2 regions of the Lutispora sp. QWL-02 genome follow, and region 1 is predicted to be linked to the other one. Evidence: riboswitches for the same ligand, from Rfam matches in the RefSeq annotation. Region 1 holds a riboswitch; the other holds the start of a gene.

What was found. A riboswitch is a leader RNA that binds a small molecule or an ion and turns the genes downstream of it on or off. The one in region 1 is predicted to bind glycine.
Region 2: it holds a riboswitch for glycine, as region 1 does, so the genes downstream of both, gcvT (glycine cleavage system aminomethyltransferase GcvT) here and AC4HCY_RS15695 (GrdX family protein) in region 1, are expected to answer to the same signal.

What each region holds. Positions count from the first base shown of each region.
Region 1 covers NZ_CM177762.1:3,328,382-3,343,813, forward strand. The annotation lists gene grdC (glycine/sarcosine/betaine reductase complex component C subunit beta) at 1-421, opposite strand, end outside; gene grdB (glycine reductase complex selenoprotein B) at 480-1,784, opposite strand; gene grdA (glycine/sarcosine/betaine reductase complex selenoprotein A) at 1,836-2,297, opposite strand; gene AC4HCY_RS15680 (glycine/sarcosine/betaine reductase component B subunit) at 2,346-3,632, opposite strand; gene trxA (thioredoxin TrxA) at 3,686-4,006, opposite strand; gene trxB (thioredoxin-disulfide reductase) at 4,114-5,043, opposite strand; gene AC4HCY_RS15695 (GrdX family protein) at 5,113-5,514, opposite strand; glycine riboswitch at 5,645-5,722, opposite strand; glycine riboswitch at 5,723-5,822, opposite strand; gene AC4HCY_RS15700 (DegV family protein) at 5,945-6,784, opposite strand; gene AC4HCY_RS15705 (DegV family protein) at 6,799-7,638, opposite strand; gene trmL (tRNA (uridine(34)/cytosine(34)/5-carboxymethylaminomethyluridine(34)-2'-O)-methyltransferase TrmL) at 7,663-8,127, opposite strand; gene AC4HCY_RS15715 (5'-nucleotidase C-terminal domain-containing protein) at 8,242-11,559, opposite strand; gene AC4HCY_RS15720 (DUF362 domain-containing protein) at 11,683-12,819, opposite strand; gene AC4HCY_RS15725 (Cof-type HAD-IIB family hydrolase) at 12,844-13,680, opposite strand; gene AC4HCY_RS15730 (HAD family hydrolase) at 13,779-14,438, opposite strand; tRNA gene AC4HCY_RS15735 (tRNA-Leu) at 14,751-14,827, opposite strand; gene AC4HCY_RS15740 (transglutaminase TgpA family protein) at 14,875-15,432, opposite strand, start outside.
Region 2 covers NZ_CM177762.1:2,312,606-2,328,037, reverse strand. The annotation lists gene AC4HCY_RS10825 (B12-binding domain-containing radical SAM protein) at 1-394, opposite strand, end outside; gene AC4HCY_RS10820 (GNAT family N-acetyltransferase) at 391-1,395, opposite strand; gene AC4HCY_RS10815 (hypothetical protein) at 1,396-2,475, opposite strand; gene AC4HCY_RS10810 (hypothetical protein) at 2,633-3,190, shown strand; gene AC4HCY_RS10805 (MerR family transcriptional regulator) at 3,234-4,001, opposite strand; glycine riboswitch at 4,250-4,341, shown strand; gene gcvT (glycine cleavage system aminomethyltransferase GcvT) at 4,536-5,642, shown strand; gene gcvH (glycine cleavage system protein GcvH) at 5,913-6,296, shown strand; gene gcvPA (aminomethyl-transferring glycine dehydrogenase subunit GcvPA) at 6,298-7,638, shown strand; gene gcvPB (aminomethyl-transferring glycine dehydrogenase subunit GcvPB) at 7,635-9,101, shown strand; gene AC4HCY_RS10780 (cell division protein FtsX) at 9,161-10,048, opposite strand; gene AC4HCY_RS10775 (cell division ATP-binding protein FtsE) at 10,055-10,723, opposite strand; gene AC4HCY_RS10770 (coiled-coil domain-containing protein) at 10,748-11,920, opposite strand; gene AC4HCY_RS10765 (M3 family oligoendopeptidase) at 11,942-13,636, opposite strand; gene AC4HCY_RS10760 (P-loop NTPase family protein) at 13,907-14,860, opposite strand; gene AC4HCY_RS10755 (hypothetical protein) at 15,319-15,432, opposite strand, start outside.

The DNA of each region.
Region 1 (15,432 bases):
TTGCGATTTCAGCTTCTGTGAAATAAGGCTTTTTAGAAAGCTTTGCTTTTGCAGAATCGGAAAATTCTTTTTCAAGCATGATCAGATCAAAAGCGTCGCATAGTTTCATCACTATATACAATTCGTCTTGGGGAACCATTTCACCCATTTTGCCTTCTTCTTTTCCATCTTCCACAAGGTTTTTATACCAGGGTCTGGGAATATTATTCAAGTCATCAGGTAAAATATTTCCTATATAAGCTTGGTTTGGAGCATATTTAACCGCTTCCTCATAGCTTCTCAGGTGACTTGGAACTTTCTTTAAAAATTCAGAATTCGGGTTGGCATCATGCTCGGAAGAACAAGTAGTTCCATAGTGCATAACCATGTCAGGCGTATGAACTAGCACATATGCTGCCCCTTTTACTACAGGCGTTGTCATTTAATTACACCTCCGAATATATTTCTTAAAAAAGGGTGGTATCACACCACCCTTTAAATTATTTATCAAATACTGTCTGACCGTGAACTTCTGTTTCCAGTGCTTTTAACGCCTTAAGAACGATTTCTCTTCTTATGGCTTTCTCATCAGCTTTGCTGAGAGCAGGATTTCCGAGCGGATGCGGAATTGCTATGGCCGGAACTATCCTGTTTGCTCCAACTGTCAATGAAATCGGAACAACCGTGCAGATGTGAACCACGGGTATCCCTGCTCTTTCAATTTCTTTTACCATCGTTGCGCCGCAACGAGTGCAGGTGCCTCAGGTAGAAGTAAGTATAACTGCCTGAACTCCGTCTTTCACCAATTCTTGAGCAAAGGTAGAAGCAAATTTCTTAGCATTAGCAACGGAGGTTCCATTCCCTACCGTAGTATAGAAATATCTATGAAGTTTGCCTATTACTCCTTCTTTTTCAAGGTCTCTTAACACATCGACAGGAAGAACTCTGTCTGCATCTTGGTTTGCATATACAGGGTCATATCCGCCGTGAGCTGTTTCGTATGTTTCTTCTGTAAGATCCATAACGCCTTCTATATCATACTTGCCATACTTGGAAGCCGAAGAAGCTTCTATCCTGTCCGGATTTCCCTTAGGAACTATACCGCCGGAGGTAACCAAAGCGATCCTTGCATTTTTCATATCCAATACCGGCTGATTTGGTGCTACCCTATCAAAATCAGGCATTGCATACTCTGTAGAAAAAGCCTCGCCCTTTAATTTGGCAACAAGCATATTAACAGCTCTCTTGGAGCCTCTTTCATCTTTGAATATGTTCTTGCGAACTCCTCTTGGGATATAGCCCTCTTCTGTCGGTGCTCCCAATGTCTCACCCTTTGCCAGCTTCAATCCAAGCTTCGCAACGGCTGGAATCGCCTGTCTCATGCCTGTAGCAGCATTGGCAGTCTCAACTATATGGAAGTCTTTTTTGAACATATCTACTCCGGGGTTCTCCGGATACATGCCTGATACAACAGGGATATTTAAGCTCTCCTTAACAGCCTTGCATATGGAACCGCACGCAACTCCATATCTGCCTGCATTGAAGGCAGGTCCGGCTATGAATAAATCCGGTTCATAGGTCTTAACCATCTGAAGGATTTCGGCTGTAGCCTCTTCCAGGTTTTCGTTAAAATATGAGTCACCACAAATGACTGTAGCTACTATTTGAGCATCGCTTCCCAAGGCAGCCTTGAGAGCCATACCTGGTCCTACCACACCTTCTCTTACTTCCGGCTTCACATCGGCTTTTTCTTCGCCGCCAATGCCACCGTAGAACTGATTTATATAATGAACTACTTTAATCATATTAGTAACTTCCCTCCTCTCTTTTATTTGTTCTTTCGAACATGAGGAATATTATTTAAATTGAGAATACTGATCCCTGATGGATTTGACTTCGGCACCAATGGCATCAACATCAAGAACCATTTCCATCATGCCGCACTGCTCATCGAACACACCGGCGTCAACTTCTTCTTTAAGTTCAAATATATGATAAACTGCGAGTCCCAACGAGACTCCTGCTAAAGGACCTGCATAAGTAGGGTCTCCTGCTGTAACTGTTTCAGCTGCTAATCCTGCTGTTTCAGCTTCGGATGCGCCTAATACTACTACAACATTTTCCTTCCCGTATTTCTCGGAAAGTTCTAATACCCTCTTTTGATTTTCCAGATCCATCGCTCCTGCGGCCGTTCAGACAAAGCATTCGGTTGATGCAAACACTACCTCAGCGCCTGCTGTCTTAACGCACTCTTCTATAGCAGGAGCAGGAATGCCGTCTCTATCGCCTATGATGATTACCTTCTTGTCCTGTAACATGCGATTCATCCTTTCTATATTGATTTTCTATTTTGTATTATCTGAGTTCTAATATTGTGTTGCTGATAGCTTATTGAAGCCTATTTCGCTGGTTGCTCCGGTTATTACCTGAAGCTCAGCAACTATGCTTCCGTCAGGTCTCAAGCTGCCTGCAAAGCCTCCTGCTATTATGTCGGCAGGTTTCAAATCCCCTATTACCTTCTTCATTGCCGGAAGTTCGATCACTTCGTTGGCGTTTCCTGCTGTTACAACTGCATCAGCTGATTTGTCAGCATCTGCCAGAGATTGGGATGCTCCGTCTCTTCCTGCATATTCGTCAGTAACAAGGACGGTTTTAATTCCTTTTGCCGAGATCTTCTTGCAATTCATCATAAGGTCGGTATCGGGGTTTCCAAAGCCTTCCTCAGATACTATGACTGCATCAAGTCCGAGATATTCTGCCAATTTAGCGGACCAATTTGAAGATCTTTCCTTATCAGCCAATGTAACGTTTTCATTTGTTATGATGACGCCAACAAAGTTATAATCCTTGCCGTGTCTTTCATATAGATCTTCAATTATTGGATTGTTCAGATGATTATATGTTGGGTTCTTGTCGCATGCAGAAACACAGTTTCCGCTTAGTATTGCTCCATCCATAACCTCTGTTGGATATATGAGTGTAGGAACTATTCTCTTTGCATCCACACCGTATACATAAGTGTCATGAAGAAGTCCCTGGGTTTGAAGCATGTAGACATATGCTACCCTTGGAAGATCAGGATATTTCTTAATGCCTTCCAATAGCGGTAAAGTTTCATAAGTCTTAACTTCATCAGGCTTTACATTTCTTCCTGCTTCTCCTATATAAGCCGCAGCTTTCAAGCCTACCATCCTGACTGCTTGCTCATGCTCATGCTGAGGTAAATGATCAATAGGTGTGCAAACCAATACTAAATTATTGGTCTTAGAAAACGGAGTGTAATCTGCACCGGGCCCAGTCATATCGATTATACCTTCCTGGAATCCCACAATCTTACCTGCAGTGACAACTGCAGCACCTTTTAATACATGAGTCTTGCCTGATCCTACTACATCAACCTTGTTGATAAATCCTGGGAATATTCCGCCAGGCCCTTCAACTTTTACTCTTGGTTCAATGACGTCCTTTACCGGCATTATTCGGGTCTCTTCACCGGGTTTTGCAATATCTACCTCTATGCTGACCAACCTATTGTCGCCGCTGACTGCCTCCAAAAGCTCCTTCTTGTTTACATACAATACGCCATTTTCAACTTTTGTAGCTTCGCCAAACTGTAAATCCTTTATGAATATATTGCCTAACTCTAGACGCATGAGATTCACCTCCCTTTTATTTGGAGGGGGACTGAGAGTCCCCCATGGAAACGTTATATGTTCTCTTTTATCAGGTTTTCTATGGTATCAGGTGTGCAATTATCTGCACCGCTGATTTCCTTTACCTTCTCGCCGTTTTTATAAACTATGAAAGTAGGTAAGCCCATAACCTTTTGGCTTATAGCCAATCTTCTGTTTTCAGTAGTATTAAGCTTGCAGAACTTCATTTTATCCTTGTATTGCTCTGCCAATCTTTCTACGTCGGGCATCAAAGCCTTGCAGGGTTCGCATTTTGTACCCCAGAAATCTACTATTACCGGTCCTGCTGCCTGTAATACCTCTTGGTCAAAATTTTCTTTGTTCAGCTCTAACATTGTTTCACCTCCTTTTAAGCATTTTATAAGCCACTGAAAGTCACTGAATTTTTTATTTCAGATTTCGTGAGATTTTCTTGTCTTTTAGCGGCTCCAGTCTCCTCTAATTATTTATTAAAGGTTCTTTCTATATATTTTTCAGCACTTATAGCTGCCACAGCTCCATCCGCTGCTGCAGTTATAACCTGCCTTAATGGTGTAACCCTGACATCGCCTGCTGCAAATATACCTTCTGCTGAAGTCTTCATCTCCGCATCTGCAATTATATAACCCTTTTCATCCATATCCACTATGCCCTTTGCAAATTCGGATACAGGCTTTGTGCCTACGAATACGAATACTCCATCGGTTCTGTAGTCTGTTATCTCGCCGGTTTTTACATTTTTCAGCTTAACGCCTTCCACTATTCCATCACCGTATATTTCTTCAACAACACTATCCCATATTATTTGTATTTTTTCATTATCCAATGCTTTTTCTACGATAGATTTTGCTGCTCTGAATTCGTTTCTTCTATGAACTATTGAGACCTTATCAGCAAATTTGGTAAGATACAAAGCTTCTTCAACCGCTGCGTCTCCTCCGCCTACAACTACTACTTCCAATTCTGCGAAGAAATCAGCATCACAGGTTGCGCAGTAGGATACGCCTTTACCTCTGAAATCGTCTTCTCCCGGTGCTCCTAAATTGACATGCTGAGCTCCGCTTGCTATGATTATCGATTTCGCTTTAATTTCTCCTTCTTTCAGCTTTAGGACTTTGACTTTATCGCTTAAATCAAACCCTACCACTTCATCCTTTATAAATTCAGTTCCAAAGGCTTCTGCCTGACTCTTCATCCTTGCTGTAAGGCTGGGCCCTGTAGGATGCTCAATAGAACCGGGATAGTTTTCCAGTTCTTCGGTTGTTGCAGCCTGTCCTCCCCATTTGCCTTTTTCAATTATTACAGCACTCATTCTGCCTCTGGAAGCATATAATCCTGCAGCAAGTCCTCCAGGTCCTCCCCCTATTATGGCAACATCGTAAATTTTATCCATTATTCTACCCCTTTCATCACTTTCATATGTATATCATTGGATTAGTTTGTTATATCTATTCATCTGGTTTTAGTAGTTTATACCCAGGCTTGATAATGCGCTTTCTAAAAGCTTCATATCCAAAAACCTAAAATCTTCAAGGACTTTATTGCTCCAGTCCGGTGTAGGTCTGTCATTAAGCAGTTTTTTACAGCTTTCTATGCTGGATTCAATGATTGAAAGCGATTGAAAATCCAAAGCTCCTTTTTTATCTTCCAATATTATGCTTCTATATGGTGTCTCATTTGGTTTAACGCTTCCCATAAGGGGATGTGAGATCAGGACACTGCCTGTGTGTATTCTGTCTCTTACCTGATACAAAACATCGATATAGCTGCCGTCAACGTAAGAAACCTTCAATGTGTCGTTAAATTTATCACAAATCAAGACATTATTAGTTAAAATATAGATATTCCGTGTCAGGCTTATCACCTCTCAATCAATATTTTTAGCTGCATATTATCTTCTATTCTTTTTTCGTTAGCGGGTAGTTTATCAAAGATGCATTTATGAATCGCAACTGATGTTCTCATGCTAACAAAAAGAGATAGAAGCAGTTGCCTCTATCTCTGTCATTAACCTGAGAGATTCTTCTATGAAATAGAATTGCTCCTTCGGTGCATAATGCTTTCCAGAGTTATGTCCGATTGCGGTCCTTTTGCCTGAGAGTTTCATTAACGGGCTTTTCCGTACTTACTCCTTCGGCTCCTATTTTAATAGGCATCTCCCGCGAATCTTCATCCATACCATATTAAATTATACCAAAAATCGTATATTTTTTTTATAGATATTTCCTATACTTATACTATATACAATTTGTCTAATCTATTCAAGCTTTATTTGTTTGTTTTTAAAAAAATTTTTAAATATAGTGGATAACCACGGTTCCCGGACCGCAATATACGCCTATGACACAGCCTATTTCAAATTCTTCCATCTCAAATTTGCCGCAGGTTTCCTCGATGGCAGCTTCAAAGTCTCTTAAATGCTCCAGATTATCTGCATGACCGAGCTTGACCTTCTGATCTTTTAAGTTGGCACCTTGCTCCTGCATTATTTCCACAATCCGTTTCAGCGCTTTCTTCATCCCTCTGGCCTTGTCAATCGCCACTATTTTTCCGTCGTCAACAGTCAATATGGGCTTCAGGTTTAACAAGGTCCCTATGGTTGCCTTAGTAGCAGAGAGTCTTCCGCCTTTTTTTAAATACTCAAGGGTATCAACCACAAATAAAGTTTTCACATTATCTATCAGATAGTTTATTCTATCAACTATTTCCTCTTTTGTCCTTCTCTCCCCCGCCATCTCTGCGGCTTCTATCACCATTTGGCCGAAGCCATAGGTATAGTTTCTTGTATCTATAACAGTTACCTTATCTTCGCCGACCATTTCCCTGGCAATTGCTGCAGAATTATAAGTACCGCTGGCATCTGAAGACAGATGTATGGATATTATATGGTCATAGTCCTTCAAAAACAATTCATATTTTTCTTTAAAGCTGTTTGGGTTCACCTGTGATGTTGTTGGCAATTTTTCTGAATTTCTCATCCTCTCGAAAAAAGCGTTTGGAGCTATATCTACCCAATCTCTATATTCATCTTTATCGAAAAATATGGTGAGAGGCAAAACCTCAATATCATATTTTTCTGCTATACCTCTTGGCAAATCTGATGTACTGTCGGTAATTATTTTAATCTTGCTCATACTCCACCTCTCCTCTATAATTCAAAATGTAGCGCCACACAACCGGGGCCGGCATGAGTTCCTACCACCGATCCCACCTCTCCTCTTATTATCTCTTTGGGCTTAAAGGACATATTTATTATTTCTTCAATATAATCAGCTTGTTCAGGACATAAGGTATGGTTTATGCCTATCACCTTACCGTCTAATGTCCAACCGTTAGATTTTATATTATCCATCATTATGGAAATGGCCTTCTTTATTCCTCTGGTTTTTTCAATCATCTCCAGTTTTCCATCCACCATAGTTATTATAGGCTTAATGTTCAAAATCGAACCAAGCACCGAAGCAGAAAGAGATATGCGCCCTCCTTTGTACAGATACTTCAAGCTTCCTATAATAAAAAATTGTTTCATCCTATCTTTGGCTTTTTCAATATTATCAACTATATCCTCTGCAGATTTGCCCTCACGTGCCAAGCGCGCCGCCTTAATAACCAGCAATCCTGCCCCCAAGGTCACCGCTCTTGAATCTATGACAAATATATTATGGCTTTCCAAATTATTTCTGGCAATAACCGCGGAGTTATACGTGCCGCTCAATTCGGAAGAACCCAGAATCGCGACAACAGCATTGCTCTTTCCCAATTCCTCCTTAAATACAGCTTCAAATTGCGGAGGGTTTATCTGGGATGTTTTAGGCAGTTCCTCAGAAGATTCCAGTCTCTTAAAGAATTCATCTGCTGTAATATCTATACCATCCCTGAAGGATTCTTCCCCAAAATTTACTGTCAATGGCAATACTCTGATATTATATTCATCTGCAAATTTCTTAGGTACATCGCACATAGTATCTGTTAAAATAACAACAGCCATTAATAACTCCCCCTACACTCTATGTTATATCATATTGGGAAATCCGATTTGCCTTAGTGCCTCATAAACTACTATAGCAACAGAATTCGAAAGGTTTAAGGATCTTGCTTCATCGATCATAGGAACCCTTATGCATTCATCCGGATTTTTTAAAAGCAAATCCTTGGGCAATCCTGCGGTTTCTTTGCCAAACAATATAAAGCAATCCTTTTCATATTTTAAATCAGTATATTTGTTTTTAGCTTTAGTGGTGGAAAGGAAGAACTTTCCTTCTCTATACATATCGAAAAAAGCATCTAAATTATCATGATATTTAATCTCAACCAAACTCCAATAGTCTAATCCGGCTCGTTTTAAATACTTATCTTCCACAGAAAAGCCCAAAGGCTTTACTAAGTGAAGCTTACAGCCTGTTGCTGCACAGGTTCTTGCAATATTACCGGTGTTCTGAGGTATTTCAGGCTCTACAAGCACTATATTTATCGACAAGCATAACATCTCCCTTGTAAGTCTATATATATAATACAAAATCGCCAGGCTTTCTACAAGAGAAAAAAAGAAAGGCGCTTATGCACCTTTCTTACTTGTAATCCTATTATTATCTTATGCTGCCAAATCAAAGTCAAAAGGTATGACCATGCTGGTTTTCCCTGCTACATCTATTAACCTGTCATCTTCCACAGGATTGATGACCTTCAATTTCTTTATCTCATCTACGACAACATCTCTTATCGGAATGTTTGTGTCAAAAGTATTCTTGCCTTCTTTAAACATTACGTATTCATCTCCGCCGGTTGCCTGGAAGTCATTGGTTACAACCTTATAAACCTTGTCGTCTGCGAGCGGGCTCCCATCCAGCAATGTAATTTCAACTATTCTCTCTCCCCTTGCTTTGGTCGAGTCATATTTAACCTTTAGCCCGGAGAATTGGCCTGATCTGAATGTCTTTTCATTGTTTAATATTATACCATGCTCTATAGCTTCTTTAACCTGCTTCCCTGTCAAATCAAAGGTAAACAATGTATTATCGAAGGGCAGGAGCTCGTACATAAGGCCCATGGTAATATCTCCTTCAGGGATATCTCTTCTCAGCCCGCCGCCATTTTGAATCGCTATGTCAGCCTTGGCAGCCTTTCTCATTACATCCGCCACAAAATTTCCTACAGGAGATACCTGAGTTACGGCAGTATCATGATTCAAAGCAGAAGATGCTTTACCCAGCAGTACATTCTTGATCGGCGACAGCTCATTTCCGATGAATCTTAGATAACCTTTCATTTGTTCATCCTCTGGAGCTTTGATTACATTGGCATCGACGAAGAATTCGCTCCTTGTAACCTTCTTCTCAGCATCCAGATATAGATCGATATGGGCAACGGATCTGCCATTATAATATGCCTGCACTACAGGTATACCGTTAATCCTGCCTTGGATTGTCTGGTGAGAGTGACCCGTTATTATGGCATCCACTCCATTGACTGCTTTTGCAAAATCAGCCGCTTCACCGGTGATTTCCTTTGTCTTGCTATCCTGCATTGCACCCAGATGGCTGAGCACCACAATGATATCTGCGCCGGCTTCTTTGACTTTTGGCACCAAGGCGCTGACTGTTTCAGCGGGATTTTTGAATATATAGGGCTCTACCATTTCAGCCTTTGTCTTTGTCATTGTTTCAGGGGTTGCTATTCCTATTATGCCTACTTTTATACCGTTTCTCTCTACTATTGTGTATGGCTCTACAAAATCAGCGACCTCGCCTGTTTTCTTGTCAATTATATTTGCTGCAAGGAACGGGAATTTAGTCAATGATTTCCACTTGTTTATTGCTCCCATACCCCAATCAAACTCATGATTCCCCATGGCCATTGCATCAAAGCCTATATAGTTCATGATAGCCTGAACCGGTACTCCGTACATGAGATTGGAATCTGCTGTACCCTGGTACATATCCCCGGCGCTTAGAATTATTGTTCCCTCGGGATTGGCTGCTTTCTGCGCTTTAAAATACCCTGCCAATCTTGCTGCTCCGGGATTCTTTCCGCTTTCAACGATATTGCCGTGGAAATCATTTACAGACAATAGTGAAATGACCTTAGTATTTGGGACCTTGCCCAGCTTTGCCAGATCATCAATATTGACGGACTTCACATTAAGGGTTCTTCCGTCAAAGGATACGGGTATCTTGATTTTACCGGATTTTATTTGGTCATAGTACTCTTTGTACTTTTCCGTATCAAATTTGGTGCCTATTATCTTCCAATTATTATCTACAGCAGGAGTAACAGTGCCCTTCTTAACCTCTTGTACATACTTCAAAACAAGGGCTCTCATGGATTCCTGATTTCCTTCTTGATCCTTTGTAGGATAGTATTTATCAGCATCTGTCGCCAGTTTAAGGCTCTTCAATGTTCCGAAACGATAGTCATTCAAAGCTAATTTATATATGCTCTCATCCTTTATAGGCTGGCCTTTATATGTAAGGTTGACTATACGGCTGCCTACAGGCTTTGATATGTCGATATCATAATTGACTCCTGAGAACATATCATAGTTATAAGCTCTTACGTCAGGATTGAAGCTTATTGTCAGATCTCCGTCCTTGTACTGATTATAATAACCTGCCGACCATTCCATGTATTCTTTTAAGTTCTTGCCGGTAATATTTAATCCCACTAAGGTATTGTTGTCATACTTATATATCTTGGCTGCATCCTGCAGTCTAAAAGGACCGGCTTTGACATTTGCATCCATATCAAACAGCGCCGCTGCAGAAATGTCGGCCTTCGCATAATACATTTGAACTTCATTTATCAAATCTGTGATGGCATTATCTTCAAGCTGCGCTCTCGGAGCCGTTGTAATTTTGTCGGCGCCGGTAAAATAATCTACGCCCTTTACAAAATCGGCTGTAACTTTGCCAACCTCTTTTGCTGCTTCTTTTTTAGATTTCTCATCTACATAAGCAAAGTTCTCCAGCATACCTTTATCTGCTTCCACATCTGCAGTCACATCTATATTCTTTGTCGTGACTTCTTTTACAATCCACTTGCCATCTTCTTTGGCCACATTTACATCAACTTTAGCCAAAGCTGCACCATTGCTTCCCGGTTCTATCAGCTTTACTCCGGATTTTGATTCAATATTATCAAATTTAGCATGGGCATGTCCGCAGAATATTGCGTCGAACTCCGGTACTGCCTCTGCAACCGGCAATGCGCCATCGGTAGTTCCTTTTTCAGGGGTGGATCCTAAATGGAAGGTTCCAATCAAAACATCATATTTACCTTCCAGTTCTTTTATTACCTTCTGAGCTTCTTCCACCGGATCAGTAAAGGTCATGCCCTTAAAGCGATCCGGATTAGCGGACTCCCAGGTAGGAACATGAGGTGCGGTCATACCTACAACAGCAATCCTCACACCGTCTTTTTCAAATATTTTATATGGTTCAAAAACACGAGTACCGTCTTCCTTATAGATATTGGCAACCAGCACGCTTCCTTTGAAGGCTTCAGTGTTTCTATTTAAGAAGTCTAGATTGAAGTTGAATTCATGATTGCCGATAGTCCAAGCATCATAACCCATGTAATTTAATGCTTCGACCATAGGATGTACAGGTTGACTGTTGAATAGATCAGCCAAGTTGCCTTGAACAGTATCGCCGCAGTCAACTAAAAGAGTATTCGGATTTGCAGCCTTTTCCTGCTTTACTAAAGTATAAATCTTGGCAAAGCCTGATTTTAAATCTTCTTTTCCGGCTGCATATTCCCACGGATAGATTCTTCCATGCAGATCGCTCGTTCCCAATATAGTAATTGTTTTAGCATCATTATCTTCCGCCAAAACAGCGCTCATTGGCAACATCATTGAAAGAACCATGAGGAATACAAGTAAAATACTTATCCTTTTTAATCCCTTTCTCATTTTCATACCTCCATCTAATTTTTTATGTATATAGTGGATTATAGGAATATATACATATCTATGCTAATTTTACCATAATATTTTCTAAGTCTCAAACATGTTAATAAGCAAAAAAAGACAGGCTTATCTGAATAGCCTGTCATATATCCAATGCTTTTTTATATTTATCGCTTTTTTGGGGCAAAGCTCATGGCAGCAAAAACATCTTATACATTTATCTAAATCCGCCACAGGTTTGCCGCTGTCCATATTGATAACCTTTGGCGGACAGCTTTCCTTGCAGATACCGCACGCGATGCAGATATCCGGATCAAATACCGGCTTAGGCCTTAAATTATTCAATGCCCATTTCTCAACAAAACCCGGTATCCTTCCTCCAACAAAGTTTATATCCAGAGATTTCGGCTTTTTAAAAGGCTTGATATCTATCTCCGAAGGCTTCAGGCAAGTGTACTCTATATCATTATCATCACAGGAAAACAAGCCGCGATTTTTGGCTTCCGCAACCGTCGGCACCGTCTCCGGACTTATTCCTATCATTCTCAAGGCACTGAAATCCAAAGCATATGGATTCTCGGAAGCCATGATCACCCCTGCATGCCTTTTGTCTCCGGCAGAAGGCCCATCGCCCTCCATGCCGTCAATCCCATCTATAACGGAAAACAACGGCTTTGCATATTCACATATATCTACAAGATGGGCTGCAAAGTTTCCCAAGTCATTCATTTTGAAATGATAATCAGCTTTTATGATGCCGGGTATCAGTCCAAAAAGATTTTTAACAGCTCCAGTATAGGTCATCATGGCATGTGTCTTAAGCTTTGCAGCAGATACAATAAAATCCGCATCCTCCGCAACCTTGATGACCTGCATGTTTTTCAACATTCTTCCACATTCATTATGTATCTCCGTTACGGATACGTCATAATTCAGGCTGCAGTTTGTCCTTTGGGCAACCTCTGCCATACCTGTAGCTTTATATATACCTCTCAGCATCCATTCTGTATACGGCCCTCCGGGGCTATCACCCAGGGTCACATTGCAGCCCAGCCTCTGAAGGTATCGTACGATAGCCTCTGCCACTGCAGGATGAGTAGTCACCGCGTCATCAGGGCTGTTCTTCTTAAGCAAATTGACCTTCACCAAGGCATTGCTTCCCGGTTTGATTTTGTCCTTTAATCCTTTTAATGCATCAAGGGATTGGGCTACTGCCTTATCTACCTGATCATATTTATAATCGCTGCATTTTACTATGCTCACTCGATCCAATTCATTATGCACCCCTTATAATACAAGCTTCTCTATCGCTTGTGCAACTCCGTCTTCGTCATAACAAGCGGTTATATAATCCGCCTTCTTCTTCAAATCATCCACTGCATTGCCCATGGCTATGCCCATCCCGGCATATTCTATCATGCTTATATCATTTTCATTATCGCCCATGGCTATTATCTCTTCTCTTTTTATGCCATATATCTCTCCTAAAATCCTTATGGCATTGCCTTTATTTATACCCTTATTCATGACCTCCAGATTATCTCTCAAAGATTGACTCACAGACACCTTCCCGGTGCTCAATATTTCCTGTCTTATCCCGGCAAGCCTTTTTTCATCGTCATCCACTACTACGGCCTTCAATATCTTGCCCTTTTCCTCCTTTACCGTCTTTTCCAAGGATTCTACCACCCTCACATTTATGCGGTCTTCTTCCCTCAAGCTTTGATTCCATTCAGTATATTTTTGTGAAATATTCACTATCTTCTCAGTATATACCGTATCCTGGGAGTAAAGATGGCAATATAAGCCGCTGCTCTTGCACAGCGTTATCATCTCCAAAGCGACTTCATCCAAGAGAATGCTTTGAAACATTATATTGTTGGTATAATCTTCTCTTATTATTGCGCCATTACTAGCGATTATTGGAGTGTTTATGCCAAGAAGTCTTGTATAAAACCTGGCTGAGGAATATATCCTTCCTGTGGCTACGACAAGATGAACTCCTTTTTTTGCCGCTTCAGCCAGGGCTTCTTTATTTCTCGGAGAAACCTCTTTCTGTTTGTTCAAAAGAGTATAATCCATATCCATTACTATCATTTTGTATTTGTTTTGTTCTGATAACATTGCAATTCTCCCTCTCGTCTCAGAAATAGTCATAATTTTATTCTATTATTACTTTGTTGGTATTACAAGGAATATGCTATGTGAGCTCATACCCGGACTTATGTTGAAAATATAAATCTTTCCAAAGAGTCCACGGTAGGGAAATAGTGGTCAGAATTTGCTTTCATGTAATCTTTTATTTCCGGAATCACATGAGACCATCCTGCTCCTGCGAATTCAATATTGCAGCTCCTTGCCATATCCAAGCCGGGCTTTGAATCGTCTACCACCAATATATTGCGATTTTCCAGGCTGAATCTCCTCATGATTTCCAGGATTGGATATGGGTTAGGCTTCCTCTGCTCTTCTTCCAGCTCCCAACCGAATATCAAATCAGGAGACAAGCCGCAGTTTAACATGTAATCCCTTATGATCTGCCGGCTTTCCGAATGGGAAACAACGCATATTATTCCTCCCGACTCTTTATATTTTTTTACCAAATCGGCAAAGCCGGGATAAAAGCCTGGCACCTTTGATTTTGTGTGCCTCTTCCAGATATCATATTGATATTGCTGCTCTTCCTCGCTGAATTTCAATATATCTTTGCATAGCCCGTAAAACCCCGGATTAAAGCAATAGCGGACAAACTCCTCAAGCTTTAAAGTCTTCATATCGGGCCTTAATACCCTTAGGGCTTCCACAAAGGACGGATAGTGAATATCCGGCGTACTTTTGACTGCGGTATCGTCATGATCTAAAATCAAACAACGGTATTTCAACTTAGCTCCTCCTGAATTATACAATTACAATACTATTTTACAACACATTTCATGCTCTTACAAATTCCATACCCCAATCATGCTTCCCTATGCATTATAAAAAACCTTCCCGTACAATACGAGAAGGCCTGTAATCATCTTTTTAACTTTTTGGTGCGCGAGGCGGGAGTTGCTCCGCTCGCTTTGGCTCGCTATTACGCCTGGGCGGTAAATGCTTCCAAAGGGCGCATTTCCTTTTCCGCCCGTTCAACTCCCGAGCTATTCATTCGCCTATATAAAAAAATCACTCATAGGAGTGATTCGCTTTCATTATGGTGCGCGAGGCGGGAGTTGAACCCGCAAAACTACGAACCTGAATCGTATACGTATGCCAATTCCGTCACTCGCGCTAACGAAAATATTATATCACAGCAAATGCTAAAGCACAAATATTTTTTTATGGCTTGCCAAAATAAAAATTCAAGATATACTCCATTATGCCCAGTTTTGCTTTAATATTCTTCCTCAGACGTTCTCCAAAGCTCTTTAGTTCATATGCTTCTGCATATTCTATAGTTTTTTCTCCGTATATTATGCCCTCAATAGTTGAAATAATATATTCACAGCTATCCTTATCCAGCTCGAAAGCGCCAGATGCGCTGTTTATGAACTCTCTAAAGGTTTCACTGTCATATTTCTTCCTATTGGCTCTTTCCAGCATCCAGATCACTTGCTTTATATAACTTTCGGCAAATTTTTTGGAATTTTTCAATTTCATAAATTTAAATATATTAATTCTGATGATGCCATAAAAAATTCTTGATAAAACAAAAGCTGAAATTATAAAAATAAATATTGTGATGAACGTGCTCTTGTCATCGCCTTTGATTTTTGAATCTTCACCGGTATATATGTCTTCTTCCAGCAGTTCCTTTTCTCTGCGGGACTTGTTTACGGCATCTTGAGAAAAGGACGGAAGATCGTTTCCATTGCTTTGGGGGGCCTCACCTGTCCC
Region 2 (15,432 bases), 1.0 Mb from region 1:
TCTTTGAATCCGAAATATGCCTGATAACCTGCTTAAAAACCGATAAGCATTGGGAATGAATGACATAATCTATGTTTTTATGATGAAAAGCAGATGCATTAAGCTGGGCATGAACTCCACCTACAATAACAATCGTTCCTGGATATTTTGCCTTGCAAGCGCCGGCTTCCAGTATGATTTCCTCTTCAGCTACGTTATAACCGGTAAGGACTATAACATCCGGCTTGATTTCTTTTGGCTCCTTGAGTCCGAATAAATCATCGGCTATATGGCACTCAATGCCCATAGAGTCTAATACAGCCTCCAGATAGCAAAGCTCCAAGGGTTCAACCTTTACAGGGTCGAATAATGAAAACAGGGTTTTGACTCTCACTTTTTTCAAAAAAACAATCATAAGAGTTCCCCCTTTACGCGCTCTATCTCCGGCTTGAACGAGGCTTCCTTCAAGTCCATGTTAAACACATGGTGCCGGATTTTATAGGGCTTGTATGAAAATATAGGCACTAAACGCTGCAAAAGCTTATTGATAATAGGGTTGCTATGATGCAAATATAAATATTTATCCACTTCTGTGCATCCTATCTTCAATTTGCTTTCTTCTGCTGTTTGACCGAAGTTGATGGTCCTATATCCCCTCTCTATGGCTGCTTGAATGATCTTAAGCAGCATATTGTAATAAAGGTCATAAGGCTCGTTGTACTCCTTGCGAAAACCGCCAAATAAAAAGCAAAGCTCTCCTCCCAGCTCTTTTAGCTGGATGAATCCCAAAAGCTTGCCGGAGCCTGAATCGATAAATTCGAAAAAATCTGCTTCATAATCGGTAAAGAATTGCATAGGCAGTATCTCTAAGGGGTTTTGGGTCCTATCCATTATGCTCAAATACAAATCATAATGCTCCTTGCCGAATCCTTTTCTGTCTAAAGATTTCACTATAAGGCCTTCTCCTTTTTTAAGCGCCTTCTTAATCCGTCTCCTATATGAACTGCGCAGTGCTTTTAGATAATCTTCAAAAGAAGAAAATCTATTATTAAAAACAAAGGTTGATAAGGTTCTTCCTGCAACGAGCCTTTTAAACCCGGGATCGGCATTCAGCACTACCTTCAGCCCCTTCATCTCTTCTATGGCTCTTTCCACAGAAGAAACCTCTCCCCAATAGCCTTTGCAGCAGAGTGAGATAGGCAATCCAATGATTCTGACATCGGCTCTCAGCGGGAAAGCATATTTGAAATTCAGCAGGTTTAGCTTTAAAGAATATGAGAGGATAAAGCTGTCTTCATTAAAGCTATATATTTGACCGCATGGATTTACTTTTTCCAGGAGCTCCAGCAATACTGACAACTCATGTTCAAAAGGTAAATTTGATTTGATATCCGATAAATTGCTATAGACAGCCAATTAATGCACATCCTTTATATAGGCTTTATAGCATTTGTGCCTGCTATCTGCCCATTTAATGCCAAAGCTCTTTGAAAGAGTATTATTTTCGAGGATCCAACCGGATTCAAAATTAGCATACCGACCTTTAACGCATTGAAAACAATGGTCAAACAATGCTAAAATCGCTCCCCGCCCTTTTTCATTGGGTATCACTCCCATTTCAACAATTTTAAAGGTATCTATTTTATCAGAAAAAAATTTATTTTTAATCACAGTTGATAAGCCTAATGTCTCTGAAGGCTTCATCAATTGATGAAAATCGGGATACCAGAGCATGAATCCCACAGGCGTTCCATTTTTTTCAACAAACAAAAGATTTTCAGGTTTTAACAAAAATCTGAAATCCTTAAACAGCTCTAAATCTTCTTCAGCTTTTCGCGGATAATAAAAGAGATGCTCTTTAAAAGCGTCATTATTTATTTGAGTATATATATATGCTTCGGCTTTCAAATCCCTGAAATCAACTGGGCGAACCACATACCTTTCTCTGATCCGCCTCTGAAGTCCAGAATTGAGCAAACGCTCAAGTGAATGCATATCCTTTTTGTAACTTATCATTTCTATCGCTTTGAAGCCGCTTTTTTCAAAAAAGTCATGATAAAAAGGCGGGTTATGTGGCATACCAAAGCTTTGCCGCTCCTCATAATGGCTGGCTAAAAATCCCAAACCGTAATTTACATGAATGTTTAAAGAGCCCGATATTTTATCAGCACCCTTTTCTTTAGCCAAGGCTTCGGCTCGATCTATTATTAAATCAAAAGCCTCCATATCGAATTTTTCGGCTTCAAAGAAGCCTATCTGCAGAAACTCAGGCATCCTATAAGCATATGCCAATATGCTTATCATTATGATTCTGCCGCCATCCATCACCATCAACGGCTCCAGGTAAGCGGACTTGCATAATTCACTCTTGCCGCTCAACAAACCCTTTAGCAGCCCTGACATAGAATTTCGCTTAAAAGGATTATTCAAATATTGATTTTCATAAAACTTGAAAAAAGCTTTTACATTCATATCGTCAACTTGCTTTAATTCCATTTTTCCTCCTGCAAACCACTGTGTGCTTATACTATTTATTATATTAAATCTCTGATCATAAGACAACAAACATGCTGTCAGGCACTTTACATTGATTTTTTTCATATGGATATAATAAATTCAAAGTAAAATTTATTACTTTCAAGGAGGGCAATTAATGAAAGCAAAGAAATTAATATCGATATTTATCCTTGCTGCTGCACTGTTTGCAGGATGTGCAAAGCCTGCGCCTGCGCCTTCTCCGGCTCCAACGCCTTCAGATGCTACACCGGATAAGGTCACAACTGCTTCTATAGTTGATAATGCGGCGGCATTTGAAAAGGCAATAGGCAGCAGCGGCACATGGATCATAGCTATCACAAAAGACCTGACCATTGATAAGGAGCTGGTATTGGACGGCGAATTTAAAAATGGCAAGAAAGACGCTGAGGGCAAGGATATCATACAAAGGAAAATCGCCCTTTATGCCCAGGATGCTAACAGAAACATCACTGCCCGATATACTTTAACAGCACCAAGGCTCACCATCAACAGCCCCGAGGCCAGCATCCAGCATGGAACCTTTAAAGGAGACCTTTATGTTTCATCTAAGAATTTTAAGCTTGTAGATGCTACTGTTGACGGAAATGTATATTTTACTGCAGATGAAGCCAAGGGTACCTTTACAATGGATGATAAGAGCAAGGTCACCGGAAAGCAGGAGATCAAGAAATAAGCGAAAGCGGTTGGATGCCCCAACCGCTTTTTCAAGCTAACAGCTACTTCCTTTCCAGGCCAGTATAGATCAATATCGCATGTCTAAAAAATTCTGCCGTACCCGGCTGCTTTTCATCATAGTAAGCCCTGAACCTTTCATCATCAACATACATTTGGGCAACACCCGCATGGGCTTCCTTACTGTATTCATTCCAATAATATGTGAGCCATTGCTTGTGAAGCTCAGCTGCTTTTTGAGCGGATTCACCTGCGGGATCACCGGTTTTAAAGGCCTCAGAAAGTTTTTCCTTAACCTGCTCTCCAAGCTTTGTTACCTTATCATAGTCTTCTCGGGTCATGCCCATAACTTTTTTATTGGACCTATCAACTACATCATCACCATACTTTTCTCTTATCTCATTTCCATATTTCTTTTCATTATCATCGATCATTTTTCGCTTAAAGCCTTCGAATTTTTCTTTATCAAACATTTTTATCCTCCCTTCCGCAAAGGCTATGGTTTTTTCCACATTCGCTATCAACGCATCCAATTGGCTTCGTTTTTCAAGGAGTCTTTCACGATGTTCTCTAAGTGCAGCGACCCCGTCAAAAGCAGGTGAAGATATCAAATCTTTTATCTTGTCCAAGCTTATATCCAGCTCTCTATAAAGCATTATTTGCTGCAGTCTGTCAATTTCCGCCTGGCCATATATACGATATCCCGATGAATTGATTCTTGCCGGCTTAAGAATACCGATTTCATCATAATACCTAAGAGCCCTTGTGCTGACACCTGCCAACTTTGCCAAACCTTGCACTGTATATTCCATGTGTTTGCCTCCTTTCAAAATCAATATACACCTTTACGTAACGTTAATGTCAACATAATTTTAAAATATTTGGGTTAAATATATATCAGGGGTTGAAATACTTGGAATATATTTATATAATTATAGCAATAAATGAATATTCAACCGGATGAAAATGGCGAGAGATATCATAATAGATAGCCGAAGGAGCAATTATAAAAAGGAAGCCATCTTTTTACAAACACTCTCAGGCAAAAGGGATCGTCATGGGACGGACCTCTGAAGAGTCCGTAAAACGGCGCCGTAGGGGAAATACACTGTGAGTGTAGAAGCTCTCAGGTAAAAGAACAGAGTGGATATAATGGCATCTTTTATTATTATGCTATTATATCCATTTATATTTTGGACACAATACAACTGTATATCATTTGATAACTGCGTATGAACTTTAGGAGATATTATTCCGAAGCCTAATGCCATTCGGCTTATAGATATAAGCATCAGCGGCAAAGGCTATCGGATAAATATATTAAAATTAAAAGGAGGAATAGTCTTATGAGTGATCCTAAAAAGACGGCGCTTTATAATTCCCATGGAAAATATGGCGGAAAAATCGTAGATTATTCAGGTTGGGCACTGCCGGTACAATATGAGGGTATAACCGCAGAACATGAAGCTGTTAGGAATAGCGCGGGTTTATTCGATGTATCTCATATGGGAGAAGTTGAGATAAAAGGAAAGCAGGCTACAGACTATATTCAAAACCTGATCACCAATGATATATCTAATATGAATGAAAACCAGATAATTTACTCTCTCATGTGCTATCCCGACGGCGGCATCGTCGATGACCTTTTAGTCTACAAGTATACAAATAATCATTATATGCTTGTAATCAATGCGGGCAATGTTGATAAAGATGTTGAATGGATGAAGAATAATATAGGAGCCTATGATATGCAGTTTGCAGATATATCGCCTGATATATCTGAGGTGGCCTTTCAGGGGCCTAAAGCAGAAGAAATACTGCAGGAGCTGACAGATACAAATCTGTCTGAAATTGCATTTTTCTATTTCAAAGAAAATGTGAAGATTGCAGGCAGAAATTGTCTTGTATCCCGCACCGGTTATACAGGTGAGGATGGCTTTGAAATCTACATGAAGCATGAGGATGCCGAATATTTATGGGATAAAATACTTGAGACCGGAAAGGCTAAAGGTGCAAAGCCTGCCGGCCTTGGATCCCGTGATACTCTGAGATTTGAAGCAAACTTGCCACTTTACGGCAATGAGCTTTCCGCGGAAATCACACCCCTGGAAGCTGGTTTTGGAATGTTTGTAAAACTTAACAAACCCGGATTTATCGGAAAAGAAGCCCTTGAAAAGCAAAAGGCAGAAGGTTTAAAACGAAAAATAGTAGGCTTTGAAATGATCGAGCCGGGCATTCCAAGGCATGGATATGATGTTTTAGCTGACGGAAAAATTATTGGTTTTGTAACAACAGGCTATAATTCTCCTACGCTAAAGAAAAATATAGGCCTTGCAATGGTTGATATCAAATACTCGGAGCTTGATACTCCGTTAGAAATACAAATAAGGAAAAAAACTGCGAAAGCTAAGGTAGTCGGCAGAAAGTTTTATACCAAGCATTACAAAAAGTAATTAAGATTTTACTGCAATAACTCATTAATGCATATGTTGCACTGACTGATAACGATTGCAAATGTCCCAGGGCATGCTCTCTTGCTCCTGTGGAGCAATTCACCTTATGCTTCGGGACTAAGAGTTTGTAAGCTTGCATAGGGTTGCGTCAAAACTAACAAACTCTAAGCTCCTTCACAATTAACTCTTTTATCAGTCAGTACAACAGGCTAAAACAAAGTTTTGCAGTCTGAACAATGAATAATTAAAAAAAGTTTAGGAGGAGTAACAATGGAAGTAAAAAAGGATTTGTTTTATTCAAATGACCATGAATGGGTAAGAGTCGAGGGAGAAAAAGCCTATATAGGAATCACAGATTATGCTCAGCATTCTTTGGGAGAAATAGTATATGTTGAATTACCGGAGGTTGACAATGAACTTAATGCCGGAGAGGTATTCGGGGTCATAGAATCTGTTAAAGCGGCTTCCGACTCATATCTTCCGGTTTCAGGCAAAGTCCTTGAGGTTAATGAAGAATTATCGGATTCACCTCAGCTTATCAATGAAGATCCATATGCAAGCTGGGTAGTGCTTATAGAAATGTCCGATAAATCCGAGCTTGATAATCTTATGAATGCGCAGGAATATGAGGAATTCTGCAGTAAGGAGGATTAATATGCATAGGTATATACCAAATACAGAAGCTGATGAAAAGCTGATGCTCGGAAGCATCGGTGCAGAATCCATTGAAGATCTGTTTGTAGATATACCGAAAAGTTTGCGTCTCGACAGAAAGCTCAATATTCCCGGTCCTCTATCCGAGCTGGAGCTTTCTGCTCATATGAAAGATCTGAGCCATGCAAATAAAAGCACTGAGGATCTGGTCTGCTTCCTTGGAGCGGGGGCTTATGATCATTATATACCTTCCATTGTAAGGCATTTGGCGATGAGATCAGAGTTTTATACTGCATATACACCTTATCAGCCCGAAATAAGCCAGGGTACCTTGCAGGTGATATTCGAATATCAGACTATGATCTGCAAGCTCACCGGCATGGATGTGACCAATGCATCTATGTATGACGGAGCGACCGCCTGCGTAGAGGCTGCTATGATGGCTGTAGAAAGCGCAAAGCGTGACTCCATAATCGTTTCAAAAACAGTTCATCCTGAAGTCAGGAAAGTATTGAAAAGCTATATGAGGTTCCGCGATGTTGAAGTGATCGAAGCTGATATGGCAGACGGTGTTACTGATGCAGAAAAACTGAAATCATTGGTGGGAAGCAATACCGCTGGTGTTATTGTGCAAAACCCCAATTTTTTCGGTATAATAGAAGATCTGTCTGAGGTTGAAAAAATAGTCCATGGAAATAAATCTGTATTGATAGATTATGTAGATCCCATTTCTCTGGGGATACTGAAAAGCCCTGCCGAATCCGGCGTCGATATCGTTGTAGGAGAGGGTCAGTCCTTAGGTAACAGCATGAGCTATGGAGGGCCATACCTTGGATTCATGGCTACCAATACCAAGCTGATGCGAAAAATGCCCGGAAGGATTGTCGGACAATCTGATGATGTGGACGGAAAAAGAGCCTTTGTTCTTACATTGCAAGCCAGAGAACAGCATATACGCAGGTATAAGGCAACCTCCAACATATGCTCAAACCAGGGCCTTAATGCTCTTACTGCTGCCATCTACATGACTACAATGGGTAAAAAAGGTATTAGAGAAGTGGCTGAACAAAGCACAAAAAAAGCTCATTATGCAATGAAACAGCTTACAAAGAGCGGCAGATTCAAGCCATTATTTGACAAGCCCTTCTTTAAGGAATTTGCGGTTACAAGCGCTACAGAAAGCAATAAAATTAATAAGGAGCTATTAAAGCATAATATTCTCGGAGGCTATGAGCTGGAAAAAGACTATCATGAATTTAAGAACAGCTTGCTGCTGTGTGTCACTGAAAAAAGGACTAAAGAGCAAATCGACAAGCTTGCTCAAGCGATGGAGGTGATATGATGAAGGATTACAATAAGCTGATTTTTGAAATTTCCAAAGAAGACAGGAAAGCCTATAGCCTTCCTCCCTGCGATGTAGATGAAGCAGAATTGAATAGCTTGATCCCTGATTCATTTTTAAGGGATAAAGAAGCTGAGCTGCCGGAAGTGAGCGAAGTCGATGTTATAAGGCATTTCACCAATCTCTCCAATAAAAATTATGGAGTGGACACCGGCTTCTATCCGCTGGGCTCCTGCACCATGAAATATAATCCTAAAATAAATGAAGATATGGCGGCTTTGGGAGGATTCAGCAATATTCATCCCCTTCAGCCCGTAGAGACAGTGCAAGGAGCTCTTGAGCTCATGTATGAGCTTGATAACTTGCTTTCGGAGATAACGGGAATGGAAAAAGTAACCCTTCAGCCTGCTGCGGGAGCTCATGGTGAACTGACCGGCTTGATGATAATCAAGGCCTATCATGATAATAGAGGAGACAGAAAAAGAAATAAAATCATAGTTCCGGATTCGGCTCACGGAACAAATCCTGCTAGTGCAGCTGTCGCAGGTTTTGAAATAGTGGAGATAGAATCTGATAAAAACGGAGCTGTAAATCTTGAAAAACTGAAAGCCGTATTAAGTGATGAAATAGCAGGATTAATGCTGACAAATCCCAGCACCTTGGGACTATTTGAGCATAACATAAAAGAGATAGCAGATCTTGTGCATGAAGCAGGAGGTCTTCTTTACTACGATGGTGCAAATGCCAATGCTATTGTTGGGATGACGAGACCAGGTGACATGGGCTTTGATGTAATTCATCTCAACCTGCATAAAACTTTCTCCACTCCTCATGGCGGAGGCGGACCTGGAAGCGGACCTGTCGGAGTAAGAAAGGATCTGGTTAAATTCCTTCCGGTGCCAATTGTTGAAAAAAAGGATGGCAAATATGTGCTGGACTATGATAAACCCAACTCCATAGGCAAGGTTAAAAGCTTTTATGGGCATTTTGGGGTTGCTGTAAAAGCCTATGCATATATACTGTCAATGGGTGCCGATGGATTAAAGGAAGTAAGTCAAAAGGCAGTGCTTAATGCAAACTATATTATGAGCAAGCTGAAGAAACATTACTATCTGCCCATAGATCAAGTATGCAAGCACGAATTCGTTTTAGGCGGACTTCTCAATGATGAAAACCATATTTCTACTCTGGATGTGGCTAAACGCTTGCTTGACTATGGCTACCATCCTCCTACAATTTACTTTCCGCTCATCGTAAGTGAAGCTATAATGATCGAACCTACTGAAACCGAAAGCGTTGAGACTCTTGATGGGTTCATCGATGCAATGATAAAAATAGCAGAGGAAGCTAAGGAAAGTCCGGATATCTTAAAAACCGCTCCCCATGACACACCGGTAAGAAGAATAGACGAAGCTAAAGCTGCAAGAAATCTGATATTGAAATGGGATAAAAATAAACAATAAAAGAGAATGCCCTCCGATATGGAGGGCATTCTTGATTATTTAACCAAGCTTCTTGTGGTCTATTCGACCTTTGCCGACAGCAAGCCAAAGATACCGCCAACTATTCCCAAAACCAAACTTATCACTATACCCAGAATAAATAAGCTGCTTTCCAAAGCTTCACGGGGAGGCAGCGGAATAAATGGGAGCGGGCCGGCCATTTGACTATAGAAAGCTTTTAAAGCGAGCACTGCAAGAGCAAACGCAGCCATGGCTCCTGCCATAGTCAATATCAAGCCTTCAATCAAAAATGGGAATGCAATAAATGATTCAGAGGCACCCAAAAGCCTTAGAGTATTTATTTGCTCCCTGTTATTATATATCCCGCTCTTTATAATATGTGATATCGTTATCACCGTTGTTATGCTTACAGTAGCCATGATCAGCCACCCCAGCGCTTCAAACACTCTTATAATACCCCTCAAACGCTCCAAAACATCCCTGTTATCCCTTATTTGTTCTATATCGGGTACAGACTTCAGGCCTTCGAGAACCTTTTCCATTTCCCCAAGCTGGATCTTTACCTCTATGAATGGGCTGAAGGGGTTATCATCCAGGTATTTCAGAACTTTTGCTTCTTCCCCCAGGATTGCGGACATCCTGTTATAGGCTTCATCTTCATCAATAAGCCGGGCACCCATGACGCCATTAATTTTCTTAATGCTTTCCACCATCTGCAAAATACCATCATCTTCAACGCTATCACCAAAAAATACGTTTATTTCTGCTTCGCTCTGTATTGTGTCGACTACATAGCCGCTTATCCACCAGCTTGAGAGCACCATGATGAGTATAAAGAAAATAAGCCCTATGCTTAAAATAGAAAATATATTAGTCATCATATTAATTTTTATTATTGTTTTGGCTTCTTTGAAAAAATACCCTATATTGTATATTATATTGTTCATTATTCATTAACCCAGCCTTTCCTGACGGATGCTTCCATTGCTTACGCAGATCAGCTTTCCTTCTCTAAAGCTCTCAATCAAATGAGTTGCATGGGTAGTAATGATCACCGCCGTATTCTTATCTTTAAAAGAAGTCAATAACTCCAATATATTTAAGGCGTTATCTTTATCAAGGTTTCCGGTAGGTTCATCGGCAAGTATCAATAAGGGCCGCCTGGCTATTGCCCGAGCAATAGCCACTCTTTGGCACTCCCCCCAGGATAGATTTTCTGCCAGTGCGGAAATCTTGTGTTTAAGTCCCACCTTCACCAAGGCATTAATCGCATCCTCCTTCATTTGTTTTTGTGGAATATTCAAAAAACGTATGCCTAGCATCACATTTTCAACGGCTGTTCTGCCTTTTATAAGCCTGAACTCTTGAAAAACAGGACCGATAGATCTTCTCAGCTTCCTTATTTTTGAAGCTTGTCCTCTGATTATAGGCTGTTTTAGAACCGCTAAAGAACCGGATGTAGGATACTCCACTCCCATAAAAAGCTTTAAGAGGCTGGTTTTGCCTGAGCCGCTGGGACCTGTAATATAGATCAGATCACCCGGTTCAACCTGTAAGTTTATATCGTTTAACGCTATTGTACCGTCACTGTACTTTAAGCTCACGTTCTTTGCCTCAATCAAGTCCATCGCCTCCTGCATTTTTAATCAATATAAATTGGGTTTAACGGTCAAATTTATGTAATCTTCCATGATCTCTACAGATTGCAGAGTATAGCTGCCGAGCAAGGGCTCCAGATCCAACGACAGTTTTTTTTCTCTAAATAATTCCTCTATGGTTCCTGCTGCCAGCGGCATGTCATAAAAAACCCCTTCTTCTGCTTCAAATTCTAAAATATGCCCTTCTGCAATGATGAATACTCCTGATAATTTCAAGTTCTTTTCAGGAAGTTCAATCACAATCTTACCAGGTTTAAAATCAAATATCATCTCAGCAATATCAACCTGGCTGGAAACTATATCATTAAAGCTTTTTTCATTTAAGGACGCCTTGATCCCAAATATGGAAAAATCAAACGTCAAAGCGTCGGGAGGAAAATTGCCTTCTTCGATGATGCCGGAAAACTCTTTTTCAGCTTCCGAAAAAAGCAGCTTAAGTTCCTTCCATACATGCTGCATATCAGCAATCTGCTTTTGATAGTACCCTTTTTTCACTGTCAGGGATGTCAAATATTCCTCCATATCAATTTTTAATTCTGCTTTTTTAGCAATCGCTGCCGTTAATTCTTTATGCTTAAGCTCCAATAAGGCCAGCTTTTCCATGAGCTCAGCTTTAGCGCCATTCAACTGCTCTTTGCTTGACTCCAGCTGCTCCAGCAATACCCCCGTATCCCGGGTCAGATCCCGCAAAGTATTAATCCTCAATATAAAGGAAGACAAGCTGTCTGAATTAAGAATTATTTCAAGGTAAGATATAGGGCCCATCCTCTGGTAGCTCCTCAAAACCTGTTTTAAGCCTTCCTGCTTTTTTCCAAAGGAATACTCGGCATCAGCGATTGCCAATTCAAGCTCTTGGGCTTCCCTGTCAATTTCTTCTATTTGCTGGTCAATCTCCTTTTCCTCTGCTTCTATTATCTCCATCTCTTGAGCCAGCGTAAATAAGCTTTGGAGTATTTTCTTTTCATTTTCGGATATCCCGGCCAGCTCCTCTTGCAATTTCGAGAAAGGATCCGTCCCACCCGCAATAATCCTTGTATGCGGAATTGTCAAAGCTATTGCCAGGCTCAGAATCAAAAACCATTTAACATTTACTGATTTAAACATGCGCTCACCCTTATTCAAGCTTCTATTCTCTTTCAGCATCCGCAAGGCCTTTTTCATACGCTTTGCCCTTGTTTCGAACTAAAGCTTGCTGTCATCTATTGTATCAAGCCACTCTTTTATTGGTCCTACAACCTGTTTAATAATTCCGTCTGCAAAGGGATTTTTTAGATTTGCAGTCTCCACTAATTCTAAGAAAGGTTTGCTTCCCCCTTCTTTGCAAAGCTTTATATAATCTGCCCACGCACTCTCCCTGTCTTTTCTGGACTTGATCCAGAATTGGAAAGCACAAACTTGGGCTAAGGTATAATCAATATAATAGAAAGGTACTTGGAATATATGGCCTTGCCTGAACCAGTAGCCCCCCCGGTTTAGGAAGTCATTATCCGCATAATCTCTGAATGGCATATACTTCTTTTCTATTTCCCTCCACTTTGCTTTCCTTTCCCCAGGAGAAGCTTCCGGATTTTCATATACAAAATGTTGAAATTCGTCTACCGTCACCCCGTATGGGATAAAATTTACGGCTCCGCTCAGGTGGCTGAATTTGTATTTGTCTTCTTCATTCTCAAAAAACAACTTCATCCAGGGCCATGTAATAAACTCCATACTCATAGAATGAATCTCACAGGCTTCTGAAGTAGGAAAATTATATTCCGGAATCTCATAATCTCTGCTTAAGTAGGATTGAAAAGCATGACCTGCCTCGTGGGTAAGCACATCTATATCTCCGCTTGTTCCATTAAAATTAGAGAAAATAAAGGGAGATTTGTAATCGGGAATATAAGTGCAGTAGCCTCCGCTCATCTTTCCTTTTTTGCTGACCAGATCCAGCAGTTCTCTATCCGTCATATATTTAAAGAACTCGTCAGTTTCCTTTGATAATTCTTTATACATTCTTTTACCCATATCCAGTATCCATTCAGGAGCTCCCTTCGGAACAGCATTACCTGTTGTATACTCCAAAGGTTCATCATAATATTTAAGCTCATCAAGGCCGAGCCTTTTTCTCTGTCTATCCTTCAATTCAGATACAACCGGCACTAAATCTTCATAGACTTGTCTCCTGTAATTTGCTACCATCTCTGCATCGTAATCAGACCTCGACATGCGGGCATAGCCCATATCTACAAAGTTCTTATAGCCTAGCTTTTTAGCCATCTCATTTCTTACCTTAACAAGCTCATCGTATATCTCATCAAATTTGGATTCATTTTCTTCAAAGAAGGCAATATAGGCCTCGTAAGCTTTCTTTCTCATAGCCCTGTCTTTAGACTCCATAAAAGGTCCCATTTGGCTTAAATTTCTCTCTTCACCTTCAAAGCTTATACTGGCTGATGCAATAAGCTTATCATATTCAGTTACCAATTTATTTTCTCTTACTAAATCCTCCATTATCTCTTCAGAAAAAGTCTTCAGCTCCAATTCAGCCAATGTGAAAATCTGTCTGCCCCAGACCTTCGCCAGCTCTTCTTTGAATCTTGAGCCTACCAAGGCTTTATAATATTTAGATGCAATATTTTGGTACTCAGGCATGTTTTCGTCTAAAAAATCCTTTTCTCCTGCATAATATTCATCTTCGGTATCAATGGAATGTCTGATATAAACTAAATTCTCCATGGTTTCAACGCCTGAACGTATCTTATTGATCTCTCTCATTATTTCATTTTGCTCTTCAAAAGAATCTGCAGCATTAAATCTGTGCAGCAGACTTTCAAATTGTTCACTAATTTTTATCAGATCAGGCCTTATGTATTTATAATCTTGAAACTTCATCATAGAATCCCCCTTTTATTGTAATAGCATCATACTATCATATTATGAAATTATATATGTGCAGTAAAAGGAAATTTTTAAGCAATAAGCCTTAGCTTGGTAATCATTATATCAGTTTTCCTCGTAAATAATCAATTTCTAATTCACCAAACTCACCATTATTTCTATTTTTTCTTGTACCCCGTGTAACCTTGTCCAAATACTGTGCTAAGTGCTGAGGCAACTCATGCTTGCTACCGGTAAGGACAGTTAAATAAACTGCTATATCTATTAGATTTTAATAAATTTTTTATCGTTATACTGCCAGTCATAATTTCCGCTAACTGTGAATTGCATTTTCTCTGCCATAATATCAAATTGAAGCATAACAGGAAATGATATTAGTTCGAATTGTTCATTGCCAATATATTTCATTGGCATGTATGGCCAAAACAATGATGTATATATTAGCTTTGTTTCACCATCAAAGCTAATATCCCACGTGTCTTCTCCTCCTTCGAGCTGATAAGTTCCGCAATACTTTTCTATTTCTGACAATTTGTTTTCTTCCTCATAGTATTTGTACCCGGCAGTTTCTGTTATTTCACGTATATAATTATCCCAACACTCATTTGTTGTATCTATCTTTAGCTTGTCACAGGACAAAGTATCAAATATTTTTGCCATTTGCTCCTGTTCATAAGCCAAGCTAGCATAGATGCTATCATCTCCTATATATTCATGTGTTTTAAAAAAGCCGTAAGGTCCTGGAACACTTAAAATAAGCTCTCTCCACCAATCACCACGTGCCTTGAACGCTTTTTCAAAACTCTGTCTTATATCTGGTCTGTATAGAAAAACTATTAGTGGATTTAAAGGTCTTATTATTTCAAGGATCTGTTGGAAATAGTTTATTATCTGTTCTTCATTCCATGCACTATTTAAAAGATACCTGTCTAAAGAGTGTAAAAAACATCCTTCTGTAATGCAAACTTGCTTACCTTGCTCAATCTCCTCTTTAAATTTTCCCCATTTCTGCAACATTACCTGCCTATTTAATTCCATACCATCTAATGAATGTATATCATCTGCTTCAAACTCTTCATGCCTTATCGGATGTTTTTCGCATTCTTCATGAAGCCAATATATTTTATCCTGATATGCAATTTGTTTATATACACTCTTAGATGTCGTTGATTTTCCAACTGTTGAATGACCATCTACAAGGATTAATTGATGTTTCATTTTTCCCCCTCCTCCAAACCGGACTAGAACTTTTCGATTCACCCGTTTTTCCAACGCAACAGTTTACTTGCCTCCTTCGACTTTCAGCACAATAATGTGATCTTTATAGCCTCTTCTGATATTACCTAGTGATTTATGAAAAATAGCCAGGTATTTAAATACCATATTTGTATTGATTATCCAAAAGGGGTATGATAAGATTTTAATGACAGCTATTGATAGTAATAATTTAAATTTGATCTTTCATCGGTGCAGTTAACAGTATTAGCCTGGAGAATATCGATAACATTGAAGATTTAAGCGAGCAATGCAAAAATGCATTAAAAGTCATAAATAACATGGATTCCCAGTTAATACTACTTGCGGATAGCATAGTGGATAATATCAAGGATATTGATAAGGGGTTTTGGACCCAGGTTCAAGAGCAAAGAAACTTACAAAATTCCAGATTTGTTAGATTAATAAAATAACATGCTTCCTAAACTATTGATTATAATCGCTGCAACTCCACTTGCAAAAATAAATACAATAATCTTTAATATCTTTTTTTTACCTGAGTAATATATTGCTGT